Regions from separate parts of the Cyanobacterium sp. genome, predicted to be linked through region 3. Evidence: predicted binding sites of a transcription regulator. Region 3 holds the regulator's gene; each other region holds the start of a gene.
What was found. The regulator NtcA, encoded in region 3, controls nitrogen genes in cyanobacteria. The targets are predictions, from matches to a motif close to TTTGTANCNNNNGNTACAAA.
Positions count from the first base shown of each region.

Region 1: the regulator NtcA is predicted to act here: its motif matches at 2,642-2,661, upstream of ACXITR_RS07735 (DUF4278 domain-containing protein).
Region 2: the regulator NtcA is predicted to act here: its motif matches at 6,207-6,226, upstream of ACXITR_RS10925 (ammonium transporter).

Region 1 covers NZ_JBSZCP010000039.1:8,705-19,704, reverse strand. Annotated here, with positions in the region: gene ACXITR_RS07750 (phycobilisome rod-core linker polypeptide) at 1-375, opposite strand, end outside; gene ACXITR_RS07745 (thiol-disulfide oxidoreductase DCC family protein) at 610-993, opposite strand; gene ACXITR_RS07740 (aldo/keto reductase) at 1,051-2,019, shown strand; gene ACXITR_RS07735 (DUF4278 domain-containing protein) at 2,022-2,447, opposite strand; gene pflA (pyruvate formate-lyase-activating protein) at 2,774-3,502, opposite strand; gene thiL (thiamine-phosphate kinase) at 3,584-4,585, shown strand; gene ACXITR_RS07720 (response regulator) at 4,658-5,038, shown strand; gene trmFO (FADH(2)-oxidizing methylenetetrahydrofolate--tRNA-(uracil(54)-C(5))-methyltransferase TrmFO) at 5,078-6,415, shown strand; gene ACXITR_RS07710 (NAD-binding protein) at 6,422-7,810, shown strand; gene ACXITR_RS07705 (helicase C-terminal domain-containing protein) at 7,843-9,345, opposite strand; gene psb28 (photosystem II reaction center protein Psb28) at 9,470-9,805, shown strand; gene ACXITR_RS07695 (MogA/MoaB family molybdenum cofactor biosynthesis protein) at 9,891-10,397, shown strand; gene ACXITR_RS07690 (cadherin-like domain-containing protein) at 10,632-11,000, shown strand, end outside.
Region 2 covers NZ_JBSZCP010000053.1:45,449-56,448, forward strand. Annotated here, with positions in the region: gene ACXITR_RS10890 (hypothetical protein) at 1-254, opposite strand, end outside; gene ACXITR_RS10895 (DUF2256 domain-containing protein) at 442-594, opposite strand; gene ACXITR_RS10900 (L-threonylcarbamoyladenylate synthase) at 634-1,287, opposite strand; gene larC (nickel pincer cofactor biosynthesis protein LarC) at 1,338-2,519, shown strand; gene ACXITR_RS10910 (histidine phosphatase family protein) at 2,673-3,299, shown strand; gene ACXITR_RS10915 (peroxiredoxin) at 3,331-3,765, opposite strand; gene queC (7-cyano-7-deazaguanine synthase QueC) at 3,843-4,508, opposite strand; gene ACXITR_RS10925 (ammonium transporter) at 4,628-6,097, opposite strand; gene ACXITR_RS10930 (pentapeptide repeat-containing protein) at 6,844-7,671, shown strand; gene ACXITR_RS10935 (V4R domain-containing protein) at 7,855-8,571, shown strand; gene ACXITR_RS10940 (hypothetical protein) at 8,630-9,064, shown strand; gene ACXITR_RS10945 (phycobilisome protein) at 9,079-9,552, shown strand; gene ACXITR_RS10950 (V4R domain-containing protein) at 9,581-10,255, shown strand; gene ACXITR_RS10955 (2Fe-2S iron-sulfur cluster-binding protein) at 10,306-10,791, shown strand; gene ACXITR_RS10960 (hypothetical protein) at 10,817-11,000, shown strand, end outside.
Region 3 covers NZ_JBSZCP010000013.1:73,461-84,460, forward strand. Annotated here, with positions in the region: gene ACXITR_RS01780 (cation-transporting P-type ATPase) at 1-2,579, shown strand, start outside; gene ACXITR_RS01785 (CPP1-like family protein) at 2,670-3,302, opposite strand; gene gltB (glutamate synthase large subunit) at 3,670-8,304, shown strand; gene ntcA (global nitrogen regulator NtcA) at 8,402-9,079, opposite strand; gene fabI (enoyl-ACP reductase FabI) at 9,226-10,011, shown strand; gene ACXITR_RS01805 (DUF29 domain-containing protein) at 10,141-10,596, opposite strand; gene ACXITR_RS01810 (DUF1902 domain-containing protein) at 10,783-11,000, shown strand, end outside.

The sequences.
Region 1 (11,000 bases), on a different contig from region 3:
AGTTTTTTCTTCCACAAAGGTTGCGGTGGAATTTTGGGCAGCTTTGATGTCGCTAGGTACGTCATTCCCACCACCTACCCCTGCCAAAACCATTGAGGGTGCTTGAGCGGGAGGCTTTTCAAAGAATGCCATGGGAGAACCACCGGTAAAGATACGGTTAGCTGCCCTAGAAACTATTACGTCTGAATTATTGGTGATGATTTCGGCGATCGCCAATCTTCTTAAACCAGAATCAAAGTATGTTTTTAATTCACCTAACTCTCTTTGATCGGGGAAGCGATCTTGCTGTTCTGCTTGAATAATAGTGGATACAGCTACAGTTTGGTATAATTGCGGTTTCGCTAAGGAACTACCGCCACTTGCTTTTATAGTCATTGACTCTTTTTATTTTAAAACTTTGTTTTTTAATCAATTCGTTCTATTTAGATTAAATCTTTTTGGGCTTTCTTAGGAGTTTTATTAAGTTTTGTTTCATTTTTTACCTACTCTAAGCAATACTGGATAAGGGAATGGGCAATTAATAATTGACAATGGACAATGGACAATTAATAATTAGGCATTGCGTAGCATAATAATGATTTGAAGAAAGTAGTCTAATTATTATCCCCCTTAAGGCTGATATTGAGAACGGTAGGTTTCTAGTCTTTTACCGAATAGCTGATAACGATTATCTCTAATCATGGCGTAAAGGCGATCGCCCGTATCCTTAGCAAAGGGCAAACCTTGATATATATTGACAAACCAACCACCAGAGGGCAAAACTCGAGCAATTTCTTCCGCCGCATCGCTACCCTGCCATCGTTGATTCGTTTCTGGATTAATTAAAATCATTCCTTTCTCACAATCACAGGCGGTTACTTGTACAGACTCCAAAACTTCTTCATTCTGCATGGGAGTATATACAAAAGACTTCCCCCGATCAAAACTCTCTAATAACTGCACCAGATTTACGCAAAGATTGCAGTTGCCGTCATAGATGACATGGTATTTCATAGCCATTTGTTATAATTTTTGATAAATCGCAATAAAACTTAATATTACTAATTATCCATGACTACCGACAACATCACGCAAACCAAAAAGCTGGGAAATACTGACATAGAAGTATCTGCCCTAGGGATTGGCACTTGGGCATGGGGAGACTCTTTTTTCTGGGACTATGGTAAAACCTATGGAAAAAATGACATTGAGGAAGCCTTTAAAGCCTCCGTTGCGGGGGGGGTAACTTTCTTTGATACCGCTGAAGTTTATGGAAGTGGTAAATCTGAGCAACTATTGGGGGAATTTTGTCAAGATACAGACAAAAAAATTGATATTGCTACTAAATACGCTCCCTTGCCTTGGCGTTTATTTGGCGGTAGTGTTGCCGATGCGCTTACCCAAAGTCTCAAAAACCTCCAAATGGATTATATTCCCCTCTATCAAGTCCATTGGCCTTTTATGCTCATGGGTCAAGAAACCTTGATGAATGCCTTGGCAGATGAGGTACAAAAAGGTAGGATAGGGGCGATCGGAGTTAGTAACTATTCCTCCGAAGAAATGAAAAAAGCAAAGGATATTCTGGCAAAAAGAAACATTCCCCTCGCCGTAAATCAGGTCAAATATTCCCTTATCACCCGTAAAATTGAAGCCAAAGGCATCCTCAAAACAGCCCAAGATTTAGGTGTTACCATCCTTGCCTATAGCCCCCTTGCCCAAGGATTACTCACAGGAAAATATAGCCTTGAGAGCGCCCCTAAACCCGAAGGAGCGAGAAAATTAGACTCTCGATTTAATGCCAGTGGTTTAAGTAAAATTACCCCTGTATTGGAATTTCTAAAACAACTAGGGGAAAAATATCAAAAAACTCCCGCCCAAGTATCCCTCAATTGGTTAATGGCACAGGATAATGTAATTCCTATTCCGGGGGCAAAAAATGCAAAACAAGCCCAGGATAACACAGGCGCTTTGGGGTGGAGTTTAACCACAGATGAGGTGGCACAACTAGAAGAAATTACCCAACCTTGGCTAAATACCTAAAATTAACATTGCACCCCATGTTTTTCATCGAGGGCATCCGCTTCTTTTTTCAACAGGGCCAATAAATGGTAGTTTTCATTCATATAAGCGATTTCCATACGACGCTCTAAGTTACGGCGTAAATTAGCCTGATGAATGGTAGCTAAATTACATTTTGTTTCTTCACTGACAACATTTACAGTGGGGAGACATTCTTTTTCTTTTGCTTCATTTTGAAGGGGAATGAAGTAGGGTTGTGCATTGGGATTACTATTGTAATCGATGCCACGATATTTTAAGAAAATTTTGGGTTGTAGGTGAGGAATATGTCTAGGTAGTTTTCGACGACATTCTATACCTCTATATTTACCTAATATATCTGCTTCTTTTACTTCTAGGAATGATGTTTCACTGGGTGTATGTTCATTTCCTCTATAAGACATTTTCATTTATTTATACCTCTTTTTAAATTTATTTTTATCCACTCATTAACCAAAATCATCCTTGTGCTGATGAGATGTTATCTTGGGTGCTTATTTCTATGGAGTTTTAGCACGACTAATCATATTGACTCGTTGTCACGGGAGATATTTTTTTTCTCCACACTACTTAATGTAGCATTTTTCAAATGAGATATATTTTTTCTGTATCAATCGTTACAATTAATATAATTTGTTTACAACTAAAAAGCGGTATTGGTTATGTAAACAGGAAACACTTTTAATGCTAAATCTGACAATAAACTTTACTTTCAGTGATTGTTTATTTTAATAGTCTAATTAACCAATAAATTGTAGTTTTGAAAGATTTTTGTTACTTTTTCCATCAATTCTGGAGTTGGGGGTTCAGTATTTTTCAGTTTATAGTCAAAGCCTAATTGTTCCCATTTATATTCCCCCATTTTGTGAAATGGTAATATTTCAACTTTTTCTACATTTTTGAGTTGAGAAACAAATTTTGCTAACCCTAAAACATTGTCTTCGCTATCGGTTAACCCGGGTACTAAAACAAAACGAATCCAAGTGGGTTTGTTAATTTCGGCTAGGTACTTGGCAAAATTTAGGGTAGGCTCTAAGGATACACTTGTTACGGTGCGATAGGTATCGGGATTATAGGATTTAATGTCCAATAGCACTAAGTCTGTATGTTCTAGCACTGGTTTGGCGGCGTTGAGGGTTACATAACCAGAGGTGTCAAGGGTGGTATGGATACCGATTTTATGGCATTCTTCAAAGATTGCTTGGACAAATTCCGGTTGCATTAGTGGTTCTCCCCCTGTAACGGTTACTCCACCGCCAGAGTATTGGAAATAGGAGCGATATTTTTTGATTTCGCTGATTAATTCCGGGACGGTGATTTTTTTTCCTTCTTCTGGGTGTCGGCAGTCTGGATTATGACAGTATAAGCAACGGAGGGGGCAACCTTGGGTAAAGATTACGAAGCGAATACCTGGCCCGTCAACGGTGCCACAACTTTCGAGGGAATGGATTAAGCCTGCGCTCATAGGTAATAATGGATTGACAATTACTGGAGGGCAACTGACAATTAGTAAGGTTTTTCTAGTTCTATTATAGAAATTTTGGTCATGGAGTTAATAAAAGATTTAGGGGAGCATGAGTTATTACGGCGATTGAAAAAATATTGTCATCCTAGGTTGGTGGGGGATGATGGGGCAATTTTGGATGTGTCGGAGGGTAAGCAGTTGGTGGTTACTAGCGATATGTTGGTGGAAAATGTCCATTTTAGCGATCGCACTACTCCCCCGTATATGGTAGGTTGGCGTAGTGTAGCGGCGAATTTATCTGACTTAGCAGCCATGGGGGCTTATCCTTTAGGCATTACGGTAGCCCTTTCTTTATCTCCTCAAACCCCTTGGAGTTGGGTAGAGTCTCTTTATGAGGGGATGAAAGATTGTTTAGATCAATTTGATACTACTATTATTGGGGGAGATTTAACTGGGGGAACAGTGAGTGCGATCACGAAGTGGCGCTGCGCGATCGCCATTACCGCCCTAGGAGAAGTAAACCCACCGCAAAAAATCCTCAGAAACACCGCTAAAACAGGGGATATTATCGTAATTACGGGAAACCATGGACTATCACGGGCAGGGCTAGAAATCCTTTTATCTGAAGACAAATATCAATCTATAGATGAGCAAAGCCGACAAAAATTAATCCTTGCCCACCAACAACCCCAACCCCGTCTCGATTTATTACCCCTTCTCCATGAATGTCACCCCATCACAGGGATGGATAGTAGCGATGGACTAGCCGATGCCATCATCCAAATTTGTCAACAAAGTAATCGAGGTGCGAGAATATACCTAGATCAAATTTTCATTGCGCCAGAAATTCTTAAAATCACCGATGCTAAAACCGCCCTTAAGTGGACACTATTTGGAGGGGAAGACTTTGAATTGGTACTATGTTTATCCCCCGAAAAAGCTCAACAATTAATTAATAACGGCATTACACAAATAAAAAGAATAGGTGAAATTACCGAAGAAAAAAAAGTAATTTTGATAAACAATAATAATCCAGATTCCGAAGTCTTATTAGATGTTAACGAAATATTTAACCATTTTTAGGTATAATAAATCATAAGGCTCAGATTCTCTAATTGATCTACTCTTCTTACATTATTCATCATTGATCAAATCATGATTAAAATTTTAGTAGTTGATGACAGTCATGCTCCCCGAGAGGTGATTTGTGATACACTCAAACAATTTAATATTCAAGTAGCAGAAGCAACCAACGGGGTAGAGGCGATCGAAGTATTAAAAGCCGAAAAATTTAACCTTGTGATCACCGACGTAGTCATGCCCGAAATGAATGGGTACGAACTTTGTAGATGGATTAAAGAAAATCCTAGCACAAAAAAAGTTCCCGTCATCTTTTGTTCCACAAAAAATCAAGACTTTGACATCCACTGGGCCCAAAAGCAAGGGGGAGATGCCTATATTGTCAAAGAAGAATTTATCAAAGACAAAATGCAACTTCTCAAAACTATCAAATACTTGCTCAAACAAGTAAAATAAAAATAAATCAACTCTACAGACAAGATTACAAAAAGTATAATGAGCCAAAAAGGTATAATCGTAATTGGTGGTGGTTTAGCCGGAACAGAAGCCACATGGCAAATAGCCCAAGCAGGGATTCCCGTTACCCTCTACGAAATGCGCCCTGTCAAACATAGCCCAGCACACCATAGCGAACACCTAGCCGAATTAGTATGTAGTAACTCCTTTGGAGCCGATGCCACCGATAGAGCCGCAGGACTACTCCACGAAGAATTACGCCGTCTCAACTCCATCATTATCCAAACCGCCGATAAACATAAAGTTCCCGCAGGAGGGGCTTTAGCCGTGGATAGAGGAGTATTTAGTCAAGATTTGACCCAAACCCTCGATAATCACCCCCTAATCACCCTTAAACGAGAGGAAATCAACTCTATTCCCCCCGATACCATCGTTGTTCTAGCCACCGGCCCCCTCACCACCGAAAAATTAGCCACCGAATTACAAGGCATAACAGGGATGGAATATATGAGCTTTTTTGATGCCGCCAGCCCCATCATCGTCGGTGAGTCCATCAACAAAGACATCGCTTTTTTTGCCTCCCGCTACGACAAAGGAGAAGCCGCCTATCTCAACTGCCCCATGAATAAAGAGCAGTATATCCACTTTTGGCAAGAATTATCGAAAGCCGAACAAGCCGAATTAAAAGACTTTGACAGGGAAACCTCCAACTTTTTTGAAGGATGTTTACCCATCGAAGAATTAGCCCAAAGGGGAGAAGAAACCATGCGATATGGTCCCCTCAAACCCATCGGTTTATTTGATGCCCGTCTCGGAGACTTTAGGGAAAATAAAGATAAACGCCCCTATGCCGTAGTACAACTGCGACAAGAAGACAAAGCAGGGCAACTGTGGAATATGGTAGGCTTTCAAACTAACCTCCGTTGGGGTGAACAAAAAAGAGTATTTCGTCTTATCCCCGGATTAGAAAACGCTGAATTTGTCCGTATGGGAGTAATGCACAAAAACACCTTTCTCAATGCCCCTCAACTCCTCCATGCTAGTTTACAATTTAAAACTAAACCCACTCTCTTCGCCGCAGGGCAACTAATCGGCACCGAAGGTTATACCGCAGCCTGTGCAGGGGGTTGGTTAGCCGGTACTAACGCCGCTAGGGTATATAAAAATCAAGAGCCATTGGTATTATCTCCCTATACAATGATGGGAGCATTATTCGATTTTATTAGTTCGGCTGATGCCAAGCATTTTCAACCCATGCCCCCTAACTTCGGTATTTTGCCCACCTTTGAGAAAAAAATAAAAAATAAACGAGAGCGTTATCAAGCCTATGGACAGAGGGCTTTAAATATGGTTGATACCTTATTAGCTCAAGTATAATATTTTATGAAGTTGAAATATGATTTAATCCTTATTGGTGGTAGTTTAGAAGCTATTTGGGGAGCGAAATATGCCGCTAATTTTGGGGCAAGGGTTGCTCTGATTATTGATGTAGATTTTGCCACAGAAAACGGAGAAAAATACTTATTTCAACAGTTACAAAGTGAGCTTTTATCACCCCATAGTTTTCATAATAGACAAGACATTTTAGAGCAAAAAAGACTACTAATTGAACATAAGTTATTACCTGAATTAGTAAAGCTAGAAGTTGATATTATTTTCTCTGGTTTTGAATTTATTTTAGAAAGTAATCAAACGGCTATTAAAACAAAAGAAGATATTTTAATGGCTAATGGTTATATTCTCACAACCCCTTTATATGACCATCAACATCCTAATTGGTTAGGTATTGAAGAGGTTAATTATTTAACTGGTTATGACATTTTCAAACTATGGGATATAGATTCTTTGCCAGAGAATCTTGTGGTGGTGGGTGATGATGATATAGCCGTTAACATTAGCAGTTTATTAATTCGTCATCAAAAAAAAGTCACTTTATTAACCACAAAAAAACATATTTTGCCTTGGGAAGATGCGGATATTGCTTTTTTAGTTCAATGTCAGCTAGAAGGAATGGGCGTTAATATATTAACAAATTATCAGGTAAATCAGTTTAAATATATTGATAATAGTAAATGGATTTTGGCTGGAAAAAAAGCTATTGAGTGTCAGGAAATTATTATTAGTGATAGTTTATTAAAAAAAAGAGTAGCTCTTAATTTCCATAATTTAAGTAATAAAAAGCAACCGAAATTTGATCCGATTAATACTAATATCTTTGTTAGTAATAAGTTACAGACTGATAATCATAATATCTATTGTGTTGGTAGTTTATTAGGAGGTTATAGTAATCTAAATATTGCTAGTGAGGAGTTAAAAATTGCTATTAATAATATTTTGTTTTTGAATTTTAACGAAGCTAATTATGATGTTATTCCTTATCATATTAATATAAGTTCGGGAGTTTTTAGGGTAGGTTACAGTGAATCTCAGGTAAGAAATTTATATGGAGATAGTTCGAATAGTTTTGTCGTTCAAAAAAGTTTTCTATCACCTTTTGATTTGGAACAAAAAGACGTTTTTATTAAGTTGATTATTAGTAAAAGCAAGAAAATTTTGGGCTGTCATTGTTGGGGATATAAGGGGGATTTATTGGTTAATATTGTTAGTACGATAATGAAGCAAGATGAGAATATTAATGCTTTATTTAAGGTATCTATTAGTGATGATTTTATTAGGGAAGTTGTCGATGAATTAGAGGAAAGAATAACTAAAAAGTATTCTATGGTAAAGTTTAATTTATTTGAGAGTTGGTTTATTTGGAGAAGAAAATAGTCTTTCAAACTAGAGTTGCTACAATATCGTTTCTAGTTAAACCAGTTTAAATCTACATAATTAATTTTCGCATAAGGTTCGAGCGCCTTTAACACCCTATTACCGTAACTGCGAAAACTAACCCGATTATCTAGCAAAGCCAAAACCCCCTGATTTTTGCGTACTGACACCGTCAATTGTTGTAAAGTTTTAATACCATGGGGTAATAGATATAGACGAAACCAGTCTTTTTTTTGACTTTTATAATAATTTACTTGGGAAGCTACTAAAGGATTTTCTAAGGAGGGAATTGGTAAAGTGGCCATAATCAATAGTTGGGGTGAGGGAAATTTTTCTTGATGGTGATACCAAAAATTAATACCGCATACTAACACCGTGTTATTACTAAAGTCTAGCTCATTTAGTTTGACCCTTGAACCAAATTGAGACGCTAAAATAGAGGTAATTTGAGCCTGTAATGGCACATCTTCAATGATAATTATAATGGGTTGATGGTTCACTTTGGCACTAGAAACAAGGGCGCTAATCTCTTTGGTAACCGAATTTTGAAATTCGGGGCTATTGGGGAAGGGAAATTTTTCGGGAAAATATAGTTTTAGGATGGCATTGGGGGCATGGGCAGAAAATTTGAGACAGGTATAGTTATTGTTATTAATACCCAATTGTTTTGCATAGTCTATGGCTTCTTTTTCAGGACTAAGATAGTTAGCAATAAGGGTAATTGATTTTTGTTGCCAGATATTTTTGATATTTTCAGCAAAATCTAATGGAGATGATTTAATGGTAAATTGTCCTTTGGGGCGATTAATCTCTACATAATTAATATAGTTTTTTTCATTTAAAAAATGTTCATTAAATTTAATAAGTTTATGGTACAACTTTGAATTTGTAGGCTTTACTTTTGAAATAATTTCTTGAATAATATATTTTTCTCTTGTTTCTAATAAATAACTGTTATAAGGGTTTATGGGATGACTAAAAACTGATTTAGTGAGCTTTGCTAGTTGGCTTTGAATATAGCTCTTATGTTTACCATTATCTTCTTGTAATTTGAACCAATCATAAACATCCATAGAAATAGTTAGGTATTCATTGATAAATTGGGGTAATTTATCTGCTTCTTCAATAATGGTATGGGCGTTAATACACCAATGATTATTAATAGTATATTTTAACCAACTTTGAGGGTCTAATATAATAAGAGATTTACTATCCTGTGGCTGTGTTAGTAAGTGATTAGAAACTAATTTGTTAGTACCTAAATTCTTCTGTAAAAATGGAATTTCTTGCTCTATTAATTGTGATTGATTCGCTTGTGGGGCAACGATAATAACTGTTTCATCCCAGATAAGGGCAGGGGTTAGGTAACTTAAGTTATAGGTATCATGACTAACTCCTGTCTGGATTATAGCCGATCGCCCTAGGCGCAAACCACGGGCTATCATTCTACCCATGGTGAGATGATGTACCCAATCAGAAGGGCTAAGGGAGCGCAAAAAGTTGCGTAATTCTGAGTGTACTTGGGCTTCTAACATCTTATGGGGTAAATTTCTTAGGAAAATTTTTATAATTATCCCTTAAATTTTAACGCCGATCGCCCTTGACTGTGAGATGATAAGTAAGGTTATAGTAATAGAAATATAAAGGAAAATTTTTAATATGGCTCAAATAGAATTTAGTAAAGGCATCATTGAGGAATCAATTCCTGATGTAAAAATAACACGCTCCCGTGATGGTAGCAATGGTACTGCTACTTTTCGTTTTGAACAATCACCCATTTTAGAAGGGGGTAATACCCAAGCCGTTACAGGTATGTATTTAACCGATGAAGAGGGAGAGTTGAATACTAGAGAAGTTAAGTGTAAATTTGTAAATGGTGAACCCGTTGCCATCGAAGCTATCTATATCATGAAGTCTGTGGAAGAATGGGAAAGATTTATGCGCTTTATGGAACGTTATGCCGAAGAGCATGGGTTAGGATTTAGTAAGTCTTAAGGTATGGGGGTATGTTTTAAGTGTTAGGTTCTCTAATTAGTTATTTAAAAAAGATAATATTTTTTAATTTTGTACACTTAGTTTTATGAACATTCCCCATGAAGATAAATCATTTATAACTGCTAATTGTGCTGTGGTCACTATTAGTGATACTAGAACTTTTGATAATGATAAAAGTGGCAAAATAATTCTAAATAAACTAAAAAATAGTCATTATAATATCAATTTTTACGAAATAATAAAAGATAATTGCAATGATATAAAATTGTTGACAAACCATCTGTTAACGATGGAAATCATAGATGTATTGATTTTAACTGGTGGAACGGGGATAGCATCGAGGGATAATACATTTGACATTGTCGATAGTTTATTAGAGAAAAAAATACCGGGGTTCGGCGAAATTTTCCGTTATCTTTCCTATCAAGAAATTGGCTCACGGGCTATGGTTTCACGGGCGATCGCAGGTGTTTGTAAAAATAAAATAATTTTTTCTTTACCCGGATCTAGTAATGCGGTGAATCTAGCTATGGACAAACTAATTTTACCAGAATTAAATCACCTAATTTCTCAGTTAAAAATAAAGGAATAATTAACTAAGAACCTGTTTGAAAAGTCTTGATGTGGAATATGTCAGTAAAAAACTGACAAAAAAAAAGAAATGACAAGACTATCAATCGAAGATTGAGTAAAGATTATGAATTTTTACAAACTACCAGTGAAATGATCATTTTCGCCAGTATAATTTATATTATGCTGAGAAGATTTGAGCGTCAATCTCAAAATATCTAACTCACTTCTAAACTTTTCAAACAAGTTCTAAAACATGGCTAACTACAATTTAGACCTTTCCCTTTTTACCCTCAACTACGATGACTCCATTCAACTGTTAGATGGAACAAATATTTCCACCCGTTATCTCCATACATCCATAAACGGTATGGGAAGCGGAACTGTGGACACCTACACCTTTACAGTTAAAGCTAACGAAACCTTTATTTTTGATATAGATGATAATAACTTCGATACTAGCTTATTCCTCTATGACTCCTCAAATAATCTCGTAAATTGGAATTTTGACACCATTGAAATAGGGCATACGGGGTTAAATAACGCTTCTTTCTTAACCCATACCTTTGTTAATAATGGAACCTATCGCCTTGTGGTGAGCAAAAATGGCCTTGCCAATAGCCCT
Region 2 (11,000 bases), on a different contig from region 3:
TTTGCCTTTAGCCACCAACGAAAAGCCACCGCACCAACCACGGGGGCAATAATTAAAAAAGCAAGAAAAATTAACACCCCATTAATTACCCAATCCCAACCCACAATCGCCACAATGACAGTCAAAACTAACAATAATGAAAGACAGCCATAATTAGCATATCGAGGGTTAATTAAAATAGTTCTATAGTCTGGTTTCACTTCTAACTCCCATACTTTTACGGTTACTTTGAAATCTTTAAAATTTTGCCACAAATAATGTTGATGTGGCTTACCTCAATCTAACAATACAAGGGTAAAAACTGAACAAGGCAAGGGGTAAAATTTAACAAAGCAATGGATAAAACTGAACAAGGCAAGGAGTAAAATTTAACAAAGCAATGGATAAAATTGAGCAAGGTAAGGGGTTTAAACCCCTTGTTATCTTTCGTTGAAAATTTGATTATCCTTGAGAGTTTTTATGTCTTCGGCATCTTTCCGAGCAATATTTCACCTCATCCCAACACCTCTCCCACTTTTTACGCCATGTAAAAGATAAACCACAAACTGGGCATATTTTGGTGGGCAAATCAGATTTTTTTCTTTGTTTAGCCATAAAATATATTATTTTTTAAACAATTTAAAGCTAATATTATTAACTAGAAAAACTAAATAAATTGTCTAAGGTTTCCCATCCTAAACCCTTCCTAATTACCGTTGGTTCCGAACTACTTAGATCAAGAATAGTAGAAACTTTTAAACTAGGATCATCATCATTATCTATGATAATATCTACCAACTTTTCTAAGTGATCAAATAATCTTGCCTTTTCCCAATTATAAGAAGGATATTCTCCATCTTCATCGGATAAATGAGCAGAGGTGGAAATGATGGGATTATCTAAAGACTCCAATAAACTATGACAAATATTATTATTGGGTACTCTAATCCCTGTAGTTTTACGCTTAGGAGACATTACCAATTTTGGCACTAATTTAGTGGTAGGTAAAATAAAAGTATAAGGACCGGGGATAAGTCTTTTCATGATACGATAGGCTTCATCACTTACCACCGCATATTCCGAAATATGGGATAAAGAAGAGCATAGAAAAGTAAGGGGTTTATCACTAGATAATTGTTTAATTTGTCTTACCTTTTGCACCGCAGATTTTACATTTAAGTCGCAACCAATGGCATATACTGTATCTGTGGGATAAAGCATAATGGCGCCTTGTTTGAGGGCATCGGTAATTTGTTCAATCGATCGCCCTTGGGGATTTTCAGAGTTTAATTGATATATAGTAGCCATAGAATGTGTAATTAATCTTTACTAAAAATAATTATTTTAAAATTGGTCAGATGTCTAAAATTGCTTATTTACAATGCCCCACAGGAATTGCAGGAGATATGTTTCTCGGTGCGTTGGTGGATGCAGGAATGCCCCTTCAGTATCTCATCGATAGGTTAAAAAGTCTTAATTTGGGTGATGAATATAGCTTAACAGGGGAAGATGTACAAAGACAGGGACAAAGGGCAACAAAGGTTAATGTTAATTTAAAACACAACCATCATCATCACCACCATCGGCATTTACCTGAGATTGAGAAAATTATTACTCAGGCTAATTTACCTGAAACTGTTACTAATAATAGTTTAGCAGTTTTTCGGCAACTGGCGATCGCCGAGGGAAAAGTTCATGGCATCCCCCCAGAAAAAGTCCATTTTCACGAAGTAGGGGCAACGGATGCCCTCATTGATATTATCGGCACTTGCATCGGCTTAGATTACCTTCATATTAACACCCTGGAATGTTCTCCTTTACCCACAGGGGGAGGCACTATCAACGCAGCCCATGGGCGTTTATCTGTCCCTGTACCTGCGGTGTTAGAATTGTGTCAAATGGGAAAAGTACCTTTATATAGCAACGGCATTGACAAGGAATTAGTAACCCCCACGGGGGCAGCCATCGTTACTACTTTAGCCCAAAAGTTTGGTCAACCCCCCGCCATGAATTTACATAAAATTGGCTTAGGGGCAGGAAATCAAGATTTAACCATGCCTAATATTCTTCGTCTTTGGATAGGGGAAAAGCAGGAAGAAATGGAGGAAGAAACCGTGGCGGTATTGGAAACCCAAATCGATGATTTATCACCGCAAATTTTTGGTTATGTGATGGATGAGTTATTGCTATTGGGGGCAAAAGATGTTTTTACCCAACCTGTGGCTATGAAGAAAAATCGCCCGGGGGTATTATTAACGGTAATTTGTGATTTGGATAAGGTGACAGAGTGCGAGAGATTTATTTTTAGAGAAACTTCTACCCTCGGAATCAGAAAACAGATACAAACTCGCTCTATTTTGAGTCGTAATCTGAAAATGGTTAATACAAAATATGGTGATATTAGGGTAAAAATTGCTCAATATGGTTCGGAAGTTATTAATATTCAACCTGAATATGATGATTGTGTTTTAATAGCTAAAAAGTTACAAATTCCCCTGAATGAAGTAATGTTGGAAACAAGAAAAACCATTGATAATTAAAGTATTAGATTTAGGCTTATTTTTTTACAAACAAGTTTGTTTTAGTACAAAAAAAGTGCTATAAAATATTAGCTAAAAGCTATTTATTTATACTATTAAAAGCCTGTAGAATAGCATTAAAAAATTAATTATCAACTATCAATTATTAAATATATGTGGATTGTCAGGCATGGTAATAGACATGATTTTGTTTATCCTGAATGGTTTAATACGGCTGAAAAAAAATACGATCCCCCTTTATCAGAAGATGGCATAATTCAGGCTAATGTAGTGGCAAAAAAATTAAAAAATGAACCTATTAAACATATTTTTTGTTCTCCTTTTCTACGTGCCATCGAAACTGCCTACCCCATTGCGATCGCCCTTAATTTATCCCTTAAAATTGAATCAGGACTAGGAGAGTGGCATAATAAAGATTGGATGGATAGTAAACCTCTCACTCAATATCCTGATAACCTCGAAAAAAAATATCTCGATATAATCGATTGGAATTATCAACCACAAATATATCCCCCATATCCTGAAACCTTAGAGGAAATATATCAACGTAGTGCTAAAACCATTGACATCCTAAAAAACTATCCTAACTCTCTCATCGTAGGGCATAGTGTAGCAATCCAAGGGATGATTGTGGCTTTAGTCAAAAATGAATCTCAACCCATTACCATTCCCCTAGGTAGCATCACGAAACTAAAATTTATTAATAACCGATGGCAGTGGGAATTAAGGGCTGATACAAGCCATCTAAGCCATCTCCCACCACCTAAACTTGCCCAGTAGAGACGATGATAATGCCCCCACTAACGCAAAATTAACCAATGGTTTTTAAGACATCTTGGGCATGGGTACTGGTTTGTACACTACTATCTACATGGGTGATAACCCCTTCACCATTGATAATGTAGGTGACACGTTTGGCATAACCACCGCCATCCACATCATAGGCTTTAGTAATGGTTTTATCACTGTCAACCAAAAGTTGGAAAGGTAAACCATACTTTTCTTTAAAGGCTTTGTGAGACGCTTCGTCATCCACACTCACCCCCAAAACTACCATGTCTTTATTTTGATATTCTTCGTAGTTGTCACGGAAACTTTGAGCTTGTTTCGTACAACCGGGGGTATCATCTTTGGGATAGAAGTACATTACTACGATTTTACCCGCAAAATCCCCTAGGGAGACGGTATTTCCTTGATCATCCTTGGTGGTAAAGTCAGGGGCTTTGGTGCCTACACTAAGAGCCATAATTATAATTCCTATCTTTTGATTAATTTGCTACATGTTTATTATAACTTTACATTCCTTAATAATTCTTTTCTGGTTTACCCCACCAATTCGGGATAACCTGCATCTATCAGAGCTTTGTTTCTAATACGGCAGGAATCACATACTCCACAAGGTTTCTCTCCTCCCTGATAACATGACCATGTTTTTTCGATAGGCACGTTAAGGGCGATCGCCCTTTGTACTATTTCTACTTTCGACAACATTACAAGGGGAGCTATTAATTGAGGTGCTTTTCCCTCTACCCCTACCTTGGAGGAAAGATTGGCAAGATTTTGGAAAGCGTCCAAATATTCGGGGCGACAGTCAGGATAGCCAGAATAGTCCACCGCATTAATTCCCAAATAAATAGCTTCGGCGCCTTTGGCTTCGGCAAGAGAAAGGGCAATGGAGATAAACACCGTATTACGCCCCGGTACGTAGGTAGAAGGTATTTCTTCGGGGTTAACCCCATCTTGGGGAATATTCATGGTGGCATCGGTAAGGGATGACCCCCCCCACAAAGAAAGATTCACATCAATAATATAATGTTCTTTGATGCCCAAGGATTTTGCCACATTGCCAGAGGCTTCTAATTCCTTGAAGTGTTTTTGCCCATAACGAAATGATAAGGCAATTACTTCATAACCTTCCTTAAGGGCGATCGCACCGCTAGTGGCAGAATCTAAACCTCCTGATAATAATACAATAGCTTTTTTAGTCATAGAAAATGCAACATAAATTTAGTTAATAGTTTACCCAAACCACCGCAAAAAAAATTTCCCCCTCCAAAAACTCAGAAGAGGAAACAAACTACAAATAGGAGTAAAATATTAAAACAAAATTAACCTTCAGCACCAGAAGACACTTCATCAGTCATAGAACTTGCGAAACCGCCAGAAAGAATATCCGCTTCCTTCACAAATCCACTGTAAGCCTCCATACCGTGTTCAGCAATATCAAGACCTTTAATCTCATCTTCTTCATGAACTCTAATGCCAATGGTGGCCTTGAGGGCATACCAGAAAATAGAACTAGCTACAACGGTAAAACCACCAATGCTAAGAATACCAATGATTTGAGTAACAATGCTTTCGTCTCCAGTACCAAAGATACCCACAGCCAAAGTTCCCCAGATACCACACACTAAGTGAACAGAAGTAGCACCCACAGGGTCATCAATTTTAAGAACTTTATCAAAGAATGCCACAGAGAATACCACAATTACACCTGCGATCGCACCTATGATAATAGCACTGAAGTAAGTGACAGTGTCACAACCAGCCGTAATACCTACCAAACCAGCAAGAATACCATTGATAATCATGGATAAATCAGGCTTCCCATCCTTAATCCAAGAAGTAGCTGTAGCAGTTATACCACCCGCTGCCGCCGCCAAGTTAGTAGTCAAAGCGATATAAGGAACATTCGCAGTAGCCGCCAACTCAGAACCGGGGTTAAAACCAAACCAGCCAATCCAAAGAATAAGACATCCCAAAGTCGCAATACTCATATTATGACCGGGAATAGCATTTGCCCGACCATCAGAAGAATACTTACCCTGACGAGGACCAAGAATCGCCGCCCCCATCAATGCAGCCCAACCACCCACAGAGTGAACAATGGTAGAACCAGCAAAATCAGCAAAGCCTAAACCATCTAACCAGCCTTCACCCCAAGTCCAGTAACCAGTGATAGGATAAGAAATACCTACCAACAATACACTAAAGATTAAAAAAGCATCGAACTTGATTCTCTCCGCCACCGCACCAGATACGATAGTAGCGGCCGTTGCAGCAAAAGCTACTTGGAACAAAAACTCAATGGCAGGAGGAACCGCTTCAGGATACTCATCTAAGCCATAAGGTGCGCCACTTCCATCGAAAAAGAATCCAGCCAAACCGATGAAATCATTTTCACTGTTACCATACATGAATGCAAATCCTATCGCCCAATAAACGATGGTAGCAATAGCGAAAACGATTAAGTTTTTAGACAGAATGTTAACGGCATTTTTCTGACGACAAAAACCAGTTTCTAACATCCCGAAACCAGCATTCATGAAAATTACCAAAATAGAAGCCACCAACAAGAAAATAGAGTCTAAAACAACTCTCAATTCCTCTAGGGTTTCAGGAGGATCAAAACCTTGAGCTTGGGCGGAATAACTCCACACTACAAAAATTAAAGCACTGACGGGAATACAAGCAACCCAATAGGAAGGTAGCTTACTACGTAGCCATCCGATAGAATTTAGTATAAAACTGTCTTGATCATGAGACCTTGACGTTTTTTTCTTTGCTCTGTTTGACATTATCACCATAGTTTAATGAAAGTTTATCTAATTTTCTGCCTACTTAAGAAGAAGACTTAATGATTTAATTCAATGACTAATAGATATTCATATGTTTACCATCATTGTTTCTGTATCAAACAATACAATATCCTCAACATCTTAGAGAAATAGACTAAAAACAAGAAAAACACACCTTAACTGAGAAATAATACTATTACTATTACCCATCCATTGCTCTTCAAAAAAATAATGATGTTTGCAATTTTTATCTATTCAAAACCAATAATGACTCATGGTCAAACTTAGTTTTATTGAACTTAAAAAATAAGACCGTAGAATTTTTAACTTTCTCAATATGATGACTAACTAATAAATATTATTAATAAAATCTTTTTCCCCTAAACTAAAGTTGATATATTTTCTTATAAATAAATACCTTGACCTCTCAATAAAAGTTAATATGACCCTTTCATTTTATATAAGACAACATTTAAGCAAAAAAGATCATACTTACACAAACAACCCATAAAACAAGGATTATTAAAGAGGGATCAGTGAAAACACTTAATTATGACAACGTAATTTCAAATAATTATTTAGTTAAATTAATAAATGTAAAAAAAGTAAATATACTCATAGCTTTAGACAAATATAAATGTTATAAAAGTAATTATTAATACAGATAAAAATTATAATTTCAAATAAGTATATAAAGTAATATAGTTGTAATACTAAGGATATTTCTTAAACTAGGAGTAGAGTAAATGGTAATAATGACAATAAATGGAGATCTACAAGCCCAATATAATTGGGGAGAGAGAGACTTCTCCAAATTACAGCTAAGAAGAATTGACTTAAAAAATGCAGATTTGAAAGGGGCAAACTTTAAAGGCTCTGATTTTAGCTATGCAGATTTAAGGGGCGCAGATTTAAGCAAAGCAGACTTAAGAGATTGTTACTTTAACGAAGCAAACCTTACAGGTACAAATTTAAAAGGAGCGAACCTACAAGGAGCATACTTTATTAAAGCCTATCTAATTAGGGCTAATTTAAGTAAAGCGAATATCAAAGAAGCCTATCTAACAGGTAGCTTTGTCACCAAGGCAAACTTCACTAAAGCAGATCTTTGCGGTACTTTCCTTAATGGTACTCATATTGGTGGTGCAGACTTTCGAGGAGCAGTCTATGATAACTCTACCAGATTTGATAAAGGCTTTGACCCTACTAGCTTGAAAATGGTTGTTGTATCATCCTTTGAAGGAGCAGTTGCCCATAAAATCACCATAGCCGATGTGGTCACCAATTTTGAAGAAATAGCAAAAATTACCAGCCGTTATCTTGGGGGCATGATTACCTCTAAAAACTTTGAACAGTCGCGCCCTGATGGGGAATGGTTAGAACAATTCTCCATGGATAAAAACTGCAAAATTACCTTCACGGGCTCCCTAAACCATCAAGCAACCACCATACAACTTAAATGGCTAGAAAAATGGACTAACTCTTTTATTAGCAAATGCTCTCTTATTGTTCAGGATTTACCTAACATAATTGAAGAAAAAAGTTTAACGATTCAATCCTTACTAAAAAAATAGACTTTTCACTATAAATTCTATATTTAGTTAAGAAAACATTACAAAAATCTGATTATTGTGTAGAAATGTTTAAGAAATTACTACAGAGGAAAAAACACAGTTACACTATATTTAGGTTGGTTTTGAGATAGTTTTAAAATTGTACAAAACAAACATTTTAAGTAGCAAAGGACAATAATATCTATGACTTTTACACCTACAAAACCTAATCGTATAGTTGAGAAAATTTCCAAAAATCTTTGGAAGAATCAATACCCCAAAAAACATGATCACTACACCATAGAAGACTTCTTTCACTTCGACACCATCAACGGAGATATTACCGATTGGAACGAATCTCGTAACGTATTAGTAACCGAAGATTTTATCGTTGGTTTAATCGAAGGTTTAGAAGAAGAAGTCGGCCCTGCATCTAGTGTTGTAATGTACAACATTGGTAAGGCTTGGGGAGTCCGTGATGCTGACTTTTTCTGTAATTGGTTCCAAAAAGAATATGAATACCCCAAAGATGTTCATGATATGAATTTACTTTATGTCTTAGAAGCATGGTGGTGGCCTTTTACGACCCAAGGTTGGGGTAACTGGGATGTGGACTTGAGTGAGCAAAAAAATGGCTTTATGTTCGTTAATATTTTTGATTCAGCCGTTGCTCGTACCCTCGGAGACGTGGGCAAACCCGTATGTCACATCTACGCTGGATTGATGGCTGGATTTTTTAGCCGTTTTATTAATAAGCAGTTAAATTGCATCGAAATTCAGTGCTACTCCATGGGTGAAACCTATTGCAAGTTCTTGTTAGGAAAACAGGATCGCATCGATGCGGCTACCTTCTGGCACAACGAAGGGGCAGGGGCAAAGGATATTCAGAAAAAATTAGTCAACGGTGAATATCTTAAGTAATGGACTTTTTCCATAACTGTTTAATAATTACACAACTTCAACTAATCGGGAAAATTATATGAGCTTAACACCAACATTTTCTGACATCAGTGTTGAGCAATTCTTCTCCAACGCCAATTGGCGCGGTATTAAACGAAATCAACCTTCATCTGTTCCCACAACAACCCAAGAGGTAATTAATGCAGATGACTTTATTCCGAACCTTAATTTAAGAGTAGAAGAATTTTTCACTCACCATAACTGGAAGGGCATCAAAAAAATGGTTGCCTACACTTCCCATCTCAACAACACTGATAGTGATTCACCTATTATTACTAACCTTTCTTTACAGATGAAAGTGGGAGATTTTTTTCAAAGGTTTCCTTGGGCAGGAGTACAAACACAAGACCCTAAGACGAATATTGCCCAAAAACCAATTATCGAGAAAAAATTAGAAACCTCCACTCCTCCTTTCTCGGAATTGAAAATGAATGATTTATCTGATTTATTTTAACTAAGGATAAAACTATGTACCCAGAATTACAACAACTAATCCACGAAGCAGAGTTCAACTACTTACAAAGGGATGATTTAGAAACTTTTTCTAATTGCATCAATAGCCTTCAGAGCAAAATGGAAGTTTATCGCCTTTTAAGGGATAGGGAAATTGAAATTTTCCAAATCGTCGCTGATAAATTGGTAGCTAAATTTTCCGATAGTCAAGAAAAAGCCCTAGAAACTTCTTTACAACATTGGCTATTAATTACTAGATATAGCGCCATGGCAATGTTACTTAATAATCCTGAATTTCTGGAACGTCGTCTTTTGGAATGGCTAACGGATATTGTTCAGGCTAGGGAGTCTCAATCCATTGACTCCGCAGTTCATTCTCTGTTAGTTGCAGAACTAAAAAATTTCCTTAATGCTTCTCAGATGAATGATTTAGAGCCGTTTTTGAATCAAGCTAAGGAATATTTAGTTAAAGATGGCGTAAGGGTTTAAAGAATATTTAGATATAGGAGATAAATTAATGATTTCTATTGCAGATTTAGTCGAGAAAAAACCGCTTAAGGGTAATTATTTTTCCCCTGATGCCTATGTACAAGGTGATTTTGAGTTGGGACTACTAGAAACCCGCCAAGGTTCTCGTTTAATTGCCCTGCCCGAGGTGCTTTTACAGGGAATTTATGACGGTTTGGAGGAGGAAATTGGACAGGCTTCTAGTGTGGTACTCCATAATTGCGGTCGTTGGTGGGGGAAAAGTTTTTATCGTCGCTTTATCAATGAGGTGAGCGAATATTATGAGCGTCCCCTTGCTCAAATGGAGATGGCGGAGTTTATTAGTTGCCTCAAACAATGTTGGAAAACCCACGGTTGGGGGGTGGCAGAATTTGATTTTGATTATTATCCCCAAGGTTTTATTGTGGTGAAAACGATCAATTCTCCTTTTGCCGCCGCTGCTCCTAAGGATAAGCATTTTTCTTGTCAACCCGAAGCGGGAATTTTAAGTTCCTTCTTTAGTCAGTTGACGGGGGAAGATTTGGGCTGTGTACAAACTAGCTGTGAGTCGATGGGGGCTGAGGCTAATTATTTTGTCATTGGTTTGGCAGAAAGAATTAAGTTGACGGAAGGATGGTTAGAGGAGGGACATGATCATCCAACTATTATGGAGCGGCTTTCCCGTAGTGAGATGACCAGTTTATAATCTTTTTGCAAAAATAAGTAGTTGAGTTTTTAGAGGTTTATTTAAAAGTTGTGGCAAAAACAATCAAGTTAGATCCTATCGGTACGGAAACGGCAATTCAGACTAATGATAATCTTTTATCTGGTTTGCTAAAAAATGATTTGGATGTGATGCAAGAGTGTGGAGGACGGGGTATGTGTTCCACTTGTCACGTTTACATCAAGGAAGGAATGGACAGTTTATCGCCCCTTAATCGTCGGGAAAAAAGAACTCTGGAGGTGATTACTACTTGTAAGATGAATTCTCGTCTTGCTTGTCAGGCTAGGGTTATCGGCGAGGGGGTGGTGGTTGAGTTACCTTCTGGGATGTATTTGAGCCAAATTGATGATGTGGATGCTTTGATTGGCAGACGCGCTCAGAAAAATATTCTTCACCCTATTTCTGGAAAGATTTTGGTGGAGGAGGGTAAGTTGATTACTCGTTCGATGATTTCTCAGCTACAAAATACTAAGGGTGAGGTTAATAGTTATCTTGCTCAAACGGAAGATGTTGTTTAATTTTTAAAATATAGGAGTTGCTGTTATGTTAAAACAATTTGCGGATTTAACGGTTGAGGCTGATGGACGCTATGCACAGGATTATGAGTTAAGGTTTTTGGATAACTATTTTGCTACTAAGGATTTACGCATGAGTGCCTATGTCAAAATTAGGGATGGTGCGGAGGATATTATTGAGGCGGTTCGGATTGGTAAGCAAAAACGTAATC
Region 3 (11,000 bases):
AGTTTTTATTACAGTTTAATCAACCCTTGCTATATATTCTCATCATTGCTGGGACGGTTAAGGCTTTTTTAGGCTCATGGACTAATGCTTGGGTAATTTGGGGGGTAACGGTAATTAACGCCGTTATTGGCTACGTGCAAGAAGCTAAGGCAGAAGATGCCATCAACTCCTTATCCAAATCCGTCACCACCGATGCCACCGTATTTCGGGAAGGCTCAAAAATTCGTTTACCTTCCAAGGATTTAGTCCCGGGGGACATCGTACAATTAGTATCGGGGGATAAAGTACCCGCTGATGTGAGATTATTTGATATTCGTAACTTACAAGTAGATGAATCTGCCCTCACGGGGGAATCGGTACCCGTCCAAAAAGCCATGGAGGTGTTACCCTCAGATACTCCCCTAGCCGATAGAATCAATATGGCCTATGCAGGAACATTTGTCACCTTTGGACAAGCCATGGGCTTAGTGGTAGGCACGGGGAAAAATACGGAGGTGGGTAAAATCTCCCAATCCATGGAGAAAAGCGTCAATTTAATGACTCCCTTAACCCGAAAATTTGCCGAATTTAGTAATGTATTACTATATATCATCCTTGGTTTAGCTAGTTTTACCTTTGTGGTAGGTATCGGGCGAGGACAAGCCCCCGAGGAAATGTTTGAAGCAGCCGTCGCTTTGGCGGTAAGTGCTATTCCTGAAGGTTTACCTGCGGTGGTAACCATTACCTTGGCCATCGGGGTAAATCGCATGGCGGCCAGAAATGCCATCGTACGTAAATTACCCGCCGTGGAAACCTTGGGGGGTGCTACGGTTATTTGTTCTGATAAAACGGGAACTTTGACGGAAAACCAGATGACGGTGCAGGAAATCTATGCAGGGCAACAAAGCTATACCGTTACTGGGGGTGGTTACAGTTCCAAGGGTGATATTAAACAAGGGGAAGAAATAGTGGAGGATTTACCCTTTGCTCTCCAAGAGTGTTTAATGTGTGGTTTACTTTGTAATGATTCTGAGCTAAAACGGAAGGATAATTATAAGATTGTGATCGGAGATCCTACGGAGGGGGCTTTAATTACGGCAGCTTCTAAGGTTGGTTACAATCAAGCCCATTTTAATAATACTTTTTCTCGCCTTGACTCTATTCCCTTTGAGTCGGATTATCAATACATGGCGACTCTCCATGACACCAGCGAACATCATCCCGATACCCCCAGGGTTATCTATGTGAAGGGTTCGGTGGAGAAAATGTTGGAACGGTGTACCCAAGCCTATGATCTTCAGGGTAATCTTATGGAGTTAGATAGAGAGACTATCCTTGAACAGGTAGAATCCATGGCATCAAAAGGTTTAAGGGTACTGGCCTTTGGTCGTAAAGTTGCCCCTGATCATCAACATTCCATTGATCATGATGATTTGGAAGAAGAGTTGGTTTTTATTGGTTTACAGGGAATGATTGACCCCCCCCGTGCCGAAGCCATTGCCGCTGTCCATGCCTGTCAAAATGCAGGAATACAGGTAAAAATGATTACAGGGGATCATATTTCCACCGCCAGTGCGATCGCCCATCGTCTTGGCATTAACAAAAACGGTAATCTCCTCAGTTTTGAAGGGAAACAAATATCCAAAATGGAACCCCACGAACAAGAACAAGCCGTTATCGACGGTTCCGTATTTGCAAGGGTAGCACCAGAACAAAAATTACAACTGGTGGAAATTCTCCAATCTCAGGGAGAAATCGTCGCCATGACAGGGGATGGAGTCAACGATGCCCCCGCCCTCAAACAAGCCCAAATCGGCATCGCCATGGGTCAAGCAGGAACAGATGTGGCAAGGGAATCATCGGATATGCTCCTCACGGACGATAATTTTGCCTCCATCGAAGCAGCGGTGGAAGAAGGACGCACGGTTTACCAAAACCTTAAAAAAGCCATTTCTTTTCTCCTTCCTGTGAATGGGGGGGAATCCATGACCATTCTGATTAGTGCGCTCTTAGCCCGAGAATTACCGATTCTTTCCTTACAAGTATTATGGCTGAATATGATCAACTCCGTCACCATGACCGTACCCCTCGCCTTTGAACCCAAATCCCCCGACACCATGAAACGCCCCCCCAGAGATCCTAACGAAGGGTTACTTTCTGGTAATCTTTTAAAACGGGTGTTAGCTATTTCCGCCTTTAACTGGATTCTCATTTTTGGGATGTTTGAATGGGCGCAAGACTACTACAGTGATGCCGACAACTCCTTGGCGATCGCCCGTACCATGGCAATCCAAGCCCTCGTTTTAGCCCGAATTATCTACCTCATCAGTGTCAGCGAACTAGGTAACTCCTTGATCGCTAAATTAAAAGGACAAAACATCTCCCTAGGCAACGCCTCCGCCATCTCCTACGGCATCATTGGGGCAGTCGTTTTACAAATTGTTTTTAGTCAAGTTCCCTTTATGAATACCCTTTTCCGTACAGCACCCCTTGACCTAACCCAGTGGTTAATCTGCTTAATACCCGTACTACCCATGATACCCGTTGCCCTAATCGTCAACAAATTTTATCCCCCTCATCGCTCACCAGTTCAAAACTAATGGTTAGGGGAGCATTGCCCACTATCATCAATTAGATTGGGAACTATCTCTTTAACAAGGGGTTTAAACCCCTTGCCCCAAACCCTAAAACTAACGAGTAAAATTAGCCGATAACCACAAAAAAGAAAAAGTTAATAGACTCACAAATTGATCACTAGAAAAACCTAAACTCAATCCAGAATTAGCCACCACCGTAGCCAATAAGCTACTCACAGAAATAGCAATCACAAAACCAAAAAAGCTAACCCCCACCGAGCGCCAAAAAGCCTTACTCTTTCTAAACACAAAAAAGAAACTTGTTCCCAAACCAAAGGTTAACAACAAAGGTAAAATTTGAGAATCTTGGCTAAACACACTAAGCAAAATTAAGCCCAAGAAAATTAAACCACTAATGCTCAACTCCTGCATCGAAGGTTGATCAAGTAAATCAGTTAACCAATTAGGGGATTGACTTTTATTTTTGGAATAATTAAAAGAAATAGGGGATTTTTTTGTCTCCACTACCTTCTCAGGAAATCGAATTTGTTCAGGCACCTTAATCTTTCCTTCCTGCCTCAACTTCAATCGATCCATAATTATGGCATCATAAGCTATTTCCACATCATCCCTGATTTGAGCATTGCCCTCATTCTCTTTCAACAAAATTTCTTTTGCCCTCTGGATTTCCTCAAAAGACGCTGACTCTTCCACTCCAAGGGTATTGTAGGGACTCAAATCACTCATTTTTGCTTTGTCCTCCTAACCTAATTAACTATTATTATTAGTTGATTTTTTATACTATTTATCCTAATTATTGCCCATTATAGTCTCTATTGACCAATTGATTTAAGAGAAAAACAGAGAGCATAGCAAGAAAAAAACTCCGTTAGAACAATTGTTTAAGCCCTATACTATCTTTTCTTCTGATCGATCGTAAAATAAGTAAATAATTGATAACAAAACCTAAAAAAGCCTTAACAATTCTTTATAATAGTAGAAACATATCACCATGGTTATTGAGTAAGGTAAAGCCCTGTCTTACAAAAGTGCTAAATTATGATAACCATCATGAAGTAATATAACGAATCTAAGCGTATAAGGTCAATATATAATGAACGACTACAATAATAGCAATTTAACACCATTTCAAGGACAACCTTGGCTAGTAAAAGAGAGAGATGCTTGTGGTGTAGGTTTTATTGCCTACCAAGATAATCGTAAATCCCATAAATTGGTAAAAGACGCACTAAAAGGTTTAGCCTGTATGGAACACAGGGGAGGATGTGGCGCTGATAGACAAACAGGGGATGGTTCAGGGATTTTAACAGGGATTCCCGTAGAAATTTTTAAGACATGGTTTGATGGAAATAACATTGAAATGCCCCCCGCCGAAGAATGGGGCGTAGGCATGGTATTTTTACCCCAAGATGAGAAGGAAGCAGAAGAAGGGCGTAAATTTGTAGAGGAAATGGTGGAGGTAGAAAACCTCAAAACCTTGGGATGGAGAGAGGTTCCCGTAAATTCTGACGTATTAGGAGAACAGGCAAAAGAAAATCAACCCCGCATCGAGCAGATTATTGTCACCTCCGGGGCAAAGCATTACAAAGGAGATGAACTGGATCGTCGTTTATACGTTGCGCGTTCCCGGGTAGGGAAGAAATTAAGCGATGATTTTTATATCTGTTCTTTCTCCTGTCGTACCATCGTTTATAAAGGTTTAGTACAGGGAGATGTATTAGAAAAATTCTATGGAGATTTAAGTAACCCTGCCTACGAAAGTCGTTTTGCGGTATATCACCGTCGTTTTAGTACCAACACTGTACCCAAATGGCCCTTTGCTCAACCCATGCGAGTATTAGGACATAACGGGGAAATTAATACCCTCATCGGTAATATTAACTGGATGAGCGTCAGGGAAGCTAATTTAGAACTACCCGGGTGGACAAAGGAAGAGTTTGAGGGTGTTACCCCCATTGTTAACATGAATAACAGTGACTCTTACAATTTAGATAGTTCCCTCGAATTGTTAGTGCGTACAGGGCGCAGTATTCCCGAAGCCCTCATGATTCTTGTGCCTGAAGCCTATGAAAATCAGCCCGAATTAGATAAATATCCCGAAATCCTCGACTTTTATCATTACTACGCAGGATTAAAAGAGCCTTGGGATGGCCCTGCATTATTGGCGTTTAGTGAAGGAAAAACCGTAGGGGCTTGTTTAGATCGTAATGGTTTACGTCCTGCCCGTTATGCTATCACTAAAGATGGTTATGTGGTGGTAGGTTCCGAGGCTGGGGTGGTTGATTTAGATGAATCGGAAATTGTTGAAAAAGGTAAACTAGGGCCCGGTCAAATGATCGTGGTGGATTTAGAAAATAATAAGCTCCTCAAAAACTGGGAAATTAAGCAGGAAATTGCTTCCCAAAAACCCTATGGACAATGGTTAAAAGAGTATCGTTTACACCTTGACAGAAAAGAGTTTGAAGCCCAAGATGGATCAACTTCCCTTCATAAGGGGGGGACTGAACTGGTTCAGTTACAAACTGCTTTTGGCTATACCCAAGAGGATGTAGAGATGATCATTACTGCCATGGCAAAGGATGGCAAAGAGCCTACTTTCTGTATGGGGGATGATATTCCTTTGGCGGTATTATCCGATAAACCTCGTTTATTGTATGACTATTTTAAACAGCGTTTTGCCCAAGTAACTAACCCCCCCATTGATCCGTTACGGGAAAATTTGGTAATGTCTTTGGAGATGCACCTAGGGGAAAGGGGTAATTTACTACACATTGAGCCGAAAAATGCCCATACTCTGGTAATTGATTCTCCTGTGTTGTCTGAGTCGGATTTGGAGTTTATCAAAAATTCTGATTTGGCTACGGTGGAGTTATCTACTTTATTCGCCATTAGTGATGGCCCTGATGGTTTAAAATCCGCCGTCGAAAGATTATGTGATGAGGCTCTTAAGGCTGTTAATGAAGGTCATCAAGTAATTGTACTGAGTGACAGATCCCCCCTAGACCCCCTTAATAAGGGGGGAATTGGAGAAGAAACTTCTTATATTCCGCCTCTGTTGGCGGTGGGTGCGGTGCATCAATACCTTATCAAAAAGGGATTACGTCTCAAAACCTCTTTGGTGGTAGATACTGCCCAGTGTTGGAGTACCCATCATTACGCTTGTTTGGTGGGCTTTGGGGCTTCGGCGGTATGTCCTTATCTTACCTTGCAAACGGTTTCTAGTTGGTGGCATGACAGCAAGACTCAGAAGTTGATGGACAATGAAAAAATCGAGAAAATTTCTGAGGTACAAGCCTTTAAGAATTATCGTAAGTCCATTGAAGCTGGATTATTCAAGATTCTTTCTAAGATGGGGATTTCCCTCCTTGCTTCCTACCATGGCGCTCAGATTTTTGAGTGTATCGGTTTAGGTGTTGATGTCATTGAGTTGGCGTTTAAGGGTACTACTAGCCGTGTGGGTGGTTTAACCTTGGGTGAGGTGGCTAATGAGGTAATTTCTTTCCATCAAAAAGCCTTCCCTGAGTTACAAGCTAAGAAGTTGGAAAACTACGGTTATATCAACTACAAAAAAGGTGGTGAGTATCACATGAACTCTCCTGAGATGGCGAAGTCTTTACATAAGGCGGTATCTGCCTATGGCACTCAAGAAGGTTATGATCATTACGAGTGGTATCGCAACTATTTACAGGAGCGCCCTGTAACTGCTTTACGGGATTTACTGGAGTTTAACTCTGACCGAGATTCTATTTCCATTGATGAGGTGGAGTCCGTAGAGGACATTGTAAAACGTTTTTGTACGGGGGGTATGTCCTTGGGGGCATTGAGCCAAGAAGCCCATGAAACCCTTGCGATCGCCATGAACCGTATTGGTGGAAAATCCAACTCTGGGGAAGGGGGGGAAGATCCTAATCGTCAAAATCTCATTGATGAAGTGGACGAAAATGGCAAACATCATTTATTCCCCCATCTTAATGGATTGCAAAAGGGCGATCGCGCCGCCTCCGCCATCAAACAAATTGCCTCTGGTCGTTTTGGCGTTACCCCTGAATATTTAATGAGTGGTCAACAACTAGAAATCAAGATGGCCCAGGGTGCAAAACCGGGAGAAGGGGGACAACTACCCGGGAAAAAAGTGAGCGAATATATCGCCATGTTACGCCGTTCCAAACCCGGTGTTACCCTTATTTCTCCTCCCCCTCACCATGACATCTACTCCATCGAGGATTTAGCCCAGTTAATCCACGACTTACATCAAATTAACCCCACCGCTAACGTATCGGTAAAATTAGTAGCCGAAATCGGTATCGGTACCATTGCCGCCGGGGTAGCCAAAGCCAACGCCGATGTAATCCAAATTTCTGGTCATGATGGTGGTACGGGTGCATCTCCCCTAAGTTCCATCAAACACGCTGGATGTCCTTGGGAATTGGGGGTTACCGAAGTACACCGCACCCTGTTGGAAAATCAACTGCGCGATCGGGTTTTACTCCGTGCCGACGGTGGTTTAAAAACAGGTTGGGATATTATCATGGCGGCGTTGATGGGCGCTGAAGAATATGGCTTTGGTAGTATTGCCATGATTGCCGAAGGTTGTATTATGGCGCGCGTCTGCCACACCAACCAATGTCCCGTGGGGGTTGCCACCCAACAAGAAAGACTCCGTAAACGTTTTTCTGGGGTACCGGGGGATGTGGTTAACTTCTTCTACTTCATCGCCGAAGAGGTGCGTTCTATCCTTGCTAAATTAGGCTACCGCAGTTTAAACGAAATCATTGGACGGGGTGACTTATTAACCTATCGTCAGTCTGCCCAACTAGCCAAAACCAAGGCTCTCGTTTTAGACTGTTTAACCAATCTCCCTGATACCAAAACTAATCGTGACTGGTTAAACCATGGCGATACCCACACCAACGGTAATGTCTTAGATGATGAAATTTTGGCGGATAGTACCATTACCGACGCTATTAACACCCATGGCACCGTTACTAAAGAGATTAAGATCATAAATACCGATCGCTCCGTAGGTGCAAGAATTGCGGGGGTAATTGCCAAACAACATGGAGATTACGGCTTTAAAGGACAGCTAAACCTCAACTTTAAGGGTACTTGCGGACAGAGTTTTGGAGCTTTCAACGTTCAAGGGATGAATATTCACCTCGAAGGGGAAGCTAATGACTATGTAGGTAAAGGCATCAACGGCGGACAGATTGTCATTGTACCTCCTAGCAATGCCACCTTTGAGGCCTCTGATAACGTCATCCTCGGTAATACCTGTTTATATGGTGCTACGGGGGGCGAATTGTATGCCAATGGACGAGCAGGGGAACGTTTTGGGGTGCGTAATTCCAAGGCTACGGCGGTCATTGAAGGGGCAGGAGATCACTGTTGTGAATACATGACAGGGGGCTTAATCGTTGTCCTCGGTAGTGTTGGGCGTAATGTGGGCGCTGGTATGACTGGCGGTTTAGGTTACTTCCTTGATGAAGAGGGCAATTTTGAAGCGAAGGTTAACCCCGAAATTGTTTCTATCCAGCGCATTTCTACCCCTGAAGGGGAAGCTCAGTTAAAAGGGTTGATTACTAACCATGTTGAGAAGACAGGTAGCAAAAAAGGTCAATTAATCCTTGATAATTGGTCGGAATATCTACCTAAATTCTGGCAGGTAGTACCTCCATCCGAGGCGGAAAATCCTGAAGTTAAGGCTCAAAAAGAGTTAACATCTGTGTAATTTAATTTGATGGGGTGGGCAATGTCCACCCTATTTTTTTTGAATATATATAAATGAAAATTGCTTGATTTCTGTGGTTAGGAAAAAAGAAGTTTTTTTAAGCAAACTGTTGACTTAGGGCTACGGGATTATGGACGGTGATTTTTTTCTTGGTAATGGAAATCATGCCATCTTGTCGCAACTCTCCTAATAGTCTGGTGACAGTAACACGGGTAGAGCCTATGGCCTCGGCGATCGCCTGGTGGGACAATTTGAGATCAATGGTGATACCATTAAGGCTAGGGATGCCAAAGTCACGACAAAGAATTAATAAAAAACTAACCAAACGAGAAGCCATATCACGGTGAGCAAGGGTTTCAATCATCATCTCCGTTTGTAAAATACGAGAAGATAAACCCTGTAACATGAGACGAGACAATTCAGGATTATCCTGTAAAGAACGTTGGAAATGCTCAATGGGGGCGGATAGTAACTCCACGGGGGTAAATGCTACGGCATGGTAAAAGCGATCGCTCTTTTGTCCTGTAATCAAAGATAGAACCCCAAAAACACTATTTTCCCGTAAAAGAGCCACGGTAATCTCTTCCCCAGCCTCATATAAACGAGACAATTTCACAGCGCCCTTGACTAAAAAATATACCCTTTCCGCAGGATCTCCAGGGAAAAAGATTGTCTTACCCCGTTCAAACTTTTCCATCACAGGGTTATACATTCCGCCCCCTATCTGACGAAACACCGAGGCGAGGGGTTGCTCTTGAGTGGGTATTGGTTGCATATATGGTAATTAATATTTAATAATTGATCGTGCAAATGACGCTTTCTATAAGAAAATAGCTTAAGTGTAAACTAGATAACCATTTTATCGTTTAATCGGTTTTACAGATCATAGTCTTTTATTTCAATCAATAAAATTTATTCATTATGTTAGATTTAACAGGAAAAAACGCCCTCATTACGGGCATTGCCAATAATCGCTCCATTGCTTGGGGTATTGCCCAACAACTGCACAAGGCAGGGGCAAACATCGGTGTTACCTACCTTCCCGATGAAAAAGGACGTTTTCAAAAAAAAGTGGGAGAATTGGTAGAACCCCTCAACCCCAGTATTTTCTTACCCTGCAATGTCCAAGATGATGCCCAAATTGCAGAAACTTTCAACGAAATCAAGGAAAAATGGGGCAAGATTGATATTCTTATTCACTGTTTAGCTTTTGCTCAAAAGGATGATTTAACGGGGGATTTTAGCAACACCTCCCGGGATGGTTTTAAAACCGCCCTTGATATTAGTGCCTATTCTCTCACCAGTCTTGCTCAAGCGGCCAAACCGTTATTAACTGACGGGGCTAGTATTGTGACTCTTACTTACCTAGGGGGGGTAAAGGTAATTCCCAACTATAATGTTATGGGTATTGCTAAGTCTGCCCTAGAAATGAGTGTCCGTTATTTAGCGGCGGAATTAGGTCCTCAAAATGTGAGGGTAAATGCCATATCAGCAGGCCCGATTCGTACCCTCGCTTCTTCTGCTGTGGGTGGCATCCTCGATATGATTCATCATGTGGAAGCTACTGCTCCCCTCAAGCGTACGGTTACTCAAACGGAGGTGGGTAATGCGGCGGCCTTTTTGTGTAGTGATTTATCTAGTGGCATTACGGGGCAGGTGATTTATGTGGATGCTGGTTACGAGATTATGGGCATGAGTCAAGGATAAGGACTTTGGCGGTGGGGTTTAATTCCCCTAAATCCCCCGACTTTGCGGGGGACTTGGCTCTGGGCGATCGCACCTTAATATCAATGTAATTTCCTCATGGTAATGTTAGTTTATTTGAACTACTAGGGTTTAGTTATCGGGAAACCAACGTTTATCTAAAAGTTGATCGATAGTGTAAGGACATTGTGAGGGAAAAATATTTAAACCTGATTTGTCCACAACGTAAAGAAAAGCATCTTCATAAATTTCATTCAAACTATTAGATAAATAATTATAAAAATTGGTTGTCATTCTTTTACTAATTTGACCACGAAAATTGGTAACTTCAGACCTCCAATGACGATAGTTTCTTTCTCTTTCTTCTTCCCAATATTCTAATAGTAATAAATGTCTAATTATTTGTTGTAAAAGACTTTCTACTTTATGTCTTTTCTCACTGCCCAAGTCGTCTAACTCCTCAATTAGATTTTCTAAGTCTAATTTATCAAACTTTTTTTCCTTTAATAATTTTAAAGTTTCTTGTATCCAAAGATAATCATCAATTTTATATAATTCTTGAAGATTTACTGAACTTGATACTGTCATAGTTTTTCTCCAAATACTCTAAATCCAGTAACTTTATTATACTCGCTCCTTTCAGGGATCAAACCCAGGGCACCCTAAACAAAAAAGTCTCCCTTTTTAAAGGAGATTTAGGGGAGCAAATCCTGCACCCTCACTAATCTGTTAGGATGATCTGAGTATGCTCCATGAATAAAAATAAGAATATAAATGAAAAAACTAATCAAACTAACCATTGAAAAATTAGTGGAAAAAGAAGAATACTTTATCGCTACCAGTAAAGATTTACAAGGATTAGTCGCAGAAGGAAAAACTATTGCAGAAGTCATTGAAATTGCACAAGATGTGGCAAAAATTCTCTGGGAATTAGAAAAAGAAAATAACCATATTACCTCAAATACTCAAGATTTTCCCTCTACATTTGAATA